2 linked regions of the Terriglobus albidus genome follow. The protein of the gene in region 1 interacts with the protein of each later gene in a pairwise test. Links are inferred from orthologs where the notes say so. Each region holds a gene or a part of one and is shown on either strand. Other genes may lie near its edges.

Evidence for each region.
Region 2: the proteins of FTW19_RS06020 (region 1) and kdsB interact in binary tests that used the Escherichia coli proteins (3 or more experiments, as listed by UniProt). The link is inferred for Terriglobus albidus from one-to-one orthologs.

The regions. Positions count from the first base shown.
Region 1 is NZ_CP042806.1:1,524,731-1,527,834, reverse strand. What follows is about bases 307-3,087. They hold FTW19_RS06020 (TetR/AcrR family transcriptional regulator), read right to left. Parts: upstream 2,099-3,087; coding sequence 1,514-2,098; downstream 307-1,513. Other genes in these bases: FTW19_RS06010 (SIR2 family NAD-dependent protein deacylase), read left to right, coding at 2,581-3,087; FTW19_RS06025 (SDR family NAD(P)-dependent oxidoreductase), read right to left, coding at 536-1,327; FTW19_RS06030 (DUF3108 domain-containing protein), read left to right, coding at 307-449. Outside these bases: more of FTW19_RS06030, read left to right, coding at 1-306; more of FTW19_RS06010, read left to right, coding at 3,088-3,104. UniProt on the Escherichia coli protein: Involved in response to both electrophiles and reactive chlorine species (RCS). Represses the transcription of the nemRA-gloA operon by binding to the NemR box.
Region 2 is NZ_CP042806.1:4,750,891-4,753,992, forward strand. What follows is about bases 102-2,880. They hold kdsB (3-deoxy-manno-octulosonate cytidylyltransferase), read left to right. Parts: upstream 102-1,010; coding sequence 1,011-1,751; downstream 1,752-2,880. Other genes in these bases: FTW19_RS18965 (IS110 family transposase), read left to right, coding at 102-532; frr (ribosome recycling factor), read right to left, coding at 1,819-2,403; FTW19_RS18985 (hypothetical protein), read left to right, coding at 2,621-2,880. Also shown: more of FTW19_RS18965, read left to right, coding at 1-101; more of FTW19_RS18985, read left to right, coding at 2,881-2,929; lipA (lipoyl synthase), read right to left, coding at 2,933-3,102. UniProt on the Escherichia coli protein: Activates KDO (a required 8-carbon sugar) for incorporation into bacterial lipopolysaccharide in Gram-negative bacteria.

The sequences.
Region 1 (3,104 bases):
AAGGCCGGCGCAAGGTCAACACCGACCTGACCTTCAACTACGCCGCCGGGAAGCAGATGCTCTCTGAGCGCAACCTGATCAAGGGCAACACCAAGCAGCAGGAAGCCGCGATTCCGGCGTGCGTCACCGATTCCCTCTCGGCGATCTTCTATGCGGCATCACAGCCGATTGCTGTGGGACAGAACATAACGTTGCTGCTGGCTGACTCCATGCGTGTGGTGCCAGTGACGATGAAGGCCGAGGCGAAGGAAGAGATCAAGACGCCGGCGGGAACTTTTCAGACCATTCGCGTGCAGCCGACAGCGGATGCGGGCATTGTGAAGAACCGCGGCAATATCTGGATCTGGTACACGGATGATGCGCGCCATCTGCCGGTACAGATCCGCGCGCACCTCCCGTTGGTCTTCGGAACCATTACCTTCCACTTGCAGTCGGTCGAATCGAAGTAACTTCGATTTTCATCGCGAGAGGCTTCGGCACTCCGGAGGGTTGAGTGTGCCGAAGCCTCTTTTCGATAAAACTCCCCTGACGTCAATCAGGCAGAGATGCCATAACGCGCAGCGGGATACTGCTTCGAGAGGTTTGGAGCGAGCGCCTTACGGGCGTTATCAGCCTTCTCCCAGTCAGCGACATCGGGCAGCGACGGAATCGTGACAAGCTCCCCGATCTCGAGTCCCTTGAGGGCGGCGTCGACGAGGTTCTCCGGAGTCATGACGATCTCGGCGGGAAGGTTGTTGACGGGGACCTTTGCCTTATCCCAGAAGGGCGTGTCGATGGCTCCGGGAAGCACTGCCTGGACGCGGATGCCTTTGTCCTTGAGCTCATTGGAGAGGGATTGCGTGAGCGCGAGGACGAAAGCCTTGGTGCCGCCGTAGACGCCGTTGAGCAGATCCGGAGCGACGGCGACGATGGAGGCGATGTTGATCAATGTGCCTTGCTTACGTTCTGTGAAACCGGGAAGGGCGGCCTGCGTCAGGCGTGTGAGCGCAGTCACGTTAAGGGTGATCATGTGCTCCATCTCATCGACCGGTGAATCGATCAGCTTACTGGCGGCCCCGAGACCGGCGTTGTTCACGAGAATAGTGATCTGTTGATTGCTGCGAAGGATCTCTTCGACGCGGGCGAGGTCGCCCTTGTTGGCCAGATCGGCGGTGACGGTTTCTACGTTGCGGCCGGTTTCACCGCTGATGCGCTCGGCGTGCTGCTGCAGTTTGGCTGCGTCGCGGGCGACGAGGATGAGGTCGTAGCCTTGTTTGGCGAGGCGGTCGGCGTAGACGGCTCCGATGCCTGTGGATGCTCCGGTGATGAGTGCGGTTCCCTTGCTCATGGTGTTTCTCCTATCGCGATCGTTTCGATCTAGAGCAATAGAGTAGACCGGTCGGTCTAATGATTCAGAAATTTTGGCAAAGGTATTTTTGTTTGTCATTTCGCAGCGCCACTACACCGGGTGCCCCGGGTCCCTCGGGGACCTGGGCATCGAGCGAAGCTCGACCGTCTTTTCCATCCGGCCGCGTCAGGGTTTGACTAGAAGCGTGCCGAAGGCGAGTTTGAGGAAATTCTCCAGCGGCGCGTTGGAGCGTTCGGCTTTGGCTCGCAGCAGAGCGCCTTCGTAGGCATCGAGTAGCAGCCCGGCGAGTTCATCAGGTTTTGCCGAACGGGCGAGGTCACCGCGTTCCATCGCCTCTTCCAGCAGAGACGCGAGACCCTGCCGCCACCCGGCAAAGGCATGCTTCAGCGCGGCCTGGATGGTGTCGCTGTGGTCGGCGATCTCAAGGCTCATGCCGCCCATGAGGCAACCGCTGATCTTATTTTGCGGACCGTAGGTGGCGATCAGGTCTTCGAAGTAACGGCGCAGGCGTTTCAGTGGAGCACCCTTCCCTTCGAGGACGATGCGCTGCCAGCGTGCCATCTCCCCGGCGCCGTAGCTTTCGAGCACTGCCTTGCCGAAGGCTTCCTTGCTGGGAAAGTAGTGATAGAACGAGCCCTTGGGGATGCCGGCCTCGTCCAGCAGCTCTTTCATGCCGGCGGCGCCATAGCCAACGGACCGCATCTGCATAAGGCCGACCTCCAACAGACGTTCCCGGGTTCCTTCCGCCATGAACTCACTCTCCCTCTAGACCAACCAGTCTAATCTTTCGATGAATTTCCAGGAAACTTCGATTCGGAAGAGGGGTTACGGGCGCGACGGACGATCCTCTGGTATGCTTAACAAGTTGGCTCGTGCGCGTGTTCCAGGCCCGCGGTGTTGCAGCCGGCATCCTCACAATCAAGAATCGGGGAGTGGCTCAGCCTGGTAGAGCACCTGCTTCGGGAGCAGGGGGTCGGAGGTTCGAATCCTCTCTCCCCGACCATTCATAAACTGAACAACTTACGCGGTTTTTCTCGTTGTCGCCTATTCTAAGGCAGGTACTCTGCCAAGGCCATAGGAAGGCTACGCTATGTTCAGTTTGAGGACACCGTTCGGTTCAGTTTGAGGACACCGTTCGCACCGTAGAAGCCATTCTGATGACGATTGATTAGCGGTATAACAAGCTTCGCGGGCAGCTACTGCGAAAACTACTGTGTCGACAGGTGACGTCTGTGACAATTAACGAACTGCCGGACTTTGCTGCAATTGAACAGGTAAACAGCGCTCTTTGGCGGGCCGGCAGAACTCGAGGGGCGGCTGTCCTCGTTGGTGCGGGCTTCAGTCGAAATGCCGAACGCCTTCATGACGGCGCGCCACTGCCGCCGGATTGGTGGACCCTCACCAAGGCACTTCAAACGCGACTAGGATATCCGGCTGAGGACTATAAAGACCCACTACGCATTGCCGAGGAGTTCATTGCAAACCTAGGGAGAAGCGCACTTGATAGTCTCCTCAAAGAACTTGTCCCAGACCAGCAATGGCTACCTAGCAAACTTCACCGTAAACTCGTCTCGTTGAAGTGGGTCGATATCTTAACGACTAACTGGGACACCCTTCTTGAGCGCGCAGCCTCGGCAAATCTTGGACAAAGCTATGATGTAGTTCGCTGTCTTGAAGACTTGGCCACCACGCGGGCTCCCCGAATTGTCAAACTGCATGGGAGCTTACCGGCGAATCGACCATTCATCCTCTCTGA
Region 2 (3,102 bases), 3.2 Mb from region 1 along the record:
TGCCCGGCGACGGGAAGATCTGCTGGAGCTGATGAAGGGTCTGGACCGGCAGATCAAGGAGCTGGATGAGGCAGTCGTGCAGGCGGCCAGGGAGGATGCGAAGGCGGAGCTGTTGATGAGCCAGCCGGGAGTCGGTCCGATCACGGCGATGGCCTTCGTACTGACCATCGGCGATGTGAGCCGGTTCGAGTACAGCGGGAAGGTCGCCAGCTATCTGGGCCTGATCCCCAGCGAATACACCTCGGGCGGCAAGCGCAAACTGGGAGCCACCAGCAAGCAGGGCAACCGGTTCATGCGCCAGTTGCTGGTCGAAGCAGCTCAGACGGCCTGCCGGCTGGATGAAGGATTTCGAAAGCAGTATCAGGCTCGCTGCCACCACAAGCCGAAAGCAGTGGCCAAGGTGGCGGCAGCAAGGAGGTTAGCAGTGCGGCTCTACTGGATGCTCAGGCTGAACAAACGCTATCCAGAGATCGCCCATATCGAGAGCAGCTCGGGGGTGCCCCTGGCCATCCATGGTCGTGACGTTGAGTGAGCGCTTTCGCATCCAGCACAGGCTGGATGTCCGCATAGAAGCATCATGGCCTGTTGTATACGGTCGAATCGATGGTTGGTGGGGCTAGGCCCCACAGAGATGTGATGCAGCGTTGAGTTACCCCAGAAGACACCGGTCCTCTAACCCCTTGCCTCTGGACTCTCAAACGGTGCTCCCGCATCGAATAATGACGTACGCTCTTTTTACCCCTTGACACAGTCTTCTTCCTTATCGAGGGGCACCCTGGTGTTCAGGGACGAATTGACGTGGATCGCCCCGATCCTCTGGCCCTACGCATAAATTTTGGTGATTGGTGGCGGTGGACAGAATCGAACTGTCGACCTACGGGTTATGAGTCCGTCGCTCTAACCATCTGAGCTACACCGCCGGCGCTTGGAAGGAACTGACGCACCAAGGTGGCGCAACCAGCTAAACTTCATTTTACGGCAAAACGCCGCGAACGGAAACCTGCATCCCGATGTCCACGAAACCACACGTCCTTGGCGTCATTCCTGCGCGCCTTGCATCCACACGGCTCCCACGTAAAGTTCTGCTCCCTATCGCCGGCAGGCCCATGCTGGCCTGGGTATACGAGGCCGCAAAGGCCTGCCCCGGGCTCGACGACCTGATCGTCGCTACCGACGCCGAAGAGGTCGCCGCCCTCTGCCGCGAGAACGGATGGCCCGTTGCCATGACCCCCTCCGACCTGCCCAGCGGCACCGACCGCGTTCGCGAGGTAGCCCGGCATCACTCCGCCGATATCTACGTCAATATCCAGGGCGATGAACCGTTGCTCAAGCCTGAGCACATCGATGCCCTCCTGGCGCCCTTCAACAAGCCCGACGTCGATGTCACCACGATCAAGACGCTGTGCACGCCAGAGAATATCCACAACCCCAACGCCGTAAAGGTGGTCACCGCTCTCGACGGCCGCGCGCTCTACTTCTCACGCGCCACCATCCCCTATCATCGCGATCGCATCGGAGACGTGCCCTACTGGAAGCACATCGGGCTCTATGCATACCGGCGGCAGACCCTGGAGCGTTTTACCGAGCTAGGCCCTTCCGCGCTGGAACAGACTGAACGCCTGGAGCAGCTACGCCTGCTCGAAAATGGCTTTGCGCTCTACGTGGAGCCGGTCCACTTCGACACCATCGGAGTCGATACGGAGACCGACCTGAAGGCCGCCGAGGCTGTCCTGCTGAAGCGCCACAGTTAAATCCAAGTGGCAAAATACGAACGGGGACCCCATGGGTCCCCGCTCTCTATGACAGGCTTGCGCCAGATCAGATGGTGAGAATCTCTTTTTCCTTCGCCTTGAAGAGCTCATCGATGCGCTTGATCTCAGCATCAGTCAACTGCTGCACCTCTTCGGTTGCGCGCTTCTCATCGTCAGCCGAGATAGCCTTGTCCTTGCCGGCCTTCTTGATCTGATCGTTACCATCGCGGCGGATGTTACGGATGGCGGTCTTGTGGTCTTCAACCGTGGAGGAGAGCTGCTTGACCGCCTCTTTGCGGCGGTCTTCGGTCATCGGAGGAATCGGCACGCGGATGATCTTGCCGTCGTGCATCGGGTTGAATCCCTGACCACCCATGCGGATGGCCTTTTCGATCAGACCAACAACGCCGAGATCGAACGGCTGCACCACAATGAGCTGCGGCTCCGGCGTGTTGATCTGCGCAAGCTGATTGATGGGCATCTCGCTGCCGTAGTAATCCACGCGGATGTTGTCCAGCATGTGCACGCTGGCCCGTCCGGTGCGAACGCCAAGGAGATGGGCGCGGAATTCCTCCACCGACTTCTCCATGCGTCGCTTGAGATCCTGATGCAGATCCTTGAGCGCGGGAATATTTGCCATTACCGATGCCATACAGTCTTCCTCAATGCGCGGGTGCGCAAATGTTGATTCTAGAGGATTGGCCTGATTTTGTGGGGGCGTCAATCGATTCCGGGTATTTTTGTTGGGTCCAGGGCGTGTCGGCCTCGTCTGAACAAATTTGCACGCCGACGACAGGAACTTGATGGCACACCCGGTGTCCATACGACGAAGATCTGCGGAGCAGAGCATCCCCCTGATGGAGATCGATATGACGTCTGTCCCCCTCTCAGAGGAGGTTGAGAACAGAATTCAGGCCACGTTCTCAGGTGAAGTAGCTCGCGAGTCGGCGCGCAGCATGTTGCTGGAGTATCCGACCGAACCGTGGCACGGCGAGGTAAAACGCGTCAGGATCGGGATTTTACGAATCTGCCAGGGCAACCTGGAACGGATGCGGCGCCTGGTCGACATCGCCCAAAAGGACTATCGGGATCTACTGATGCTTGCCGAATATCTGCCGGCCGACAGCAGCAAACCACTCAGCCTGAGAAACGCACGCAGAAAGACTCCCGACGAGTAATCCTTACGCCAGGCCGGTGGACTGCGCCTGCTCATGCGCGTGGTAGCTGGAGCGTACCAGCGGACCGCTCTCCACATGCCGGAAGCCCATACGCAGCGCCTCTTCCTTCAGGAAGGCGAACTCCTGCGGCGTGTAGTAGCGCTTCATCGGGATATGGTCTTTGCTGGGCCGGA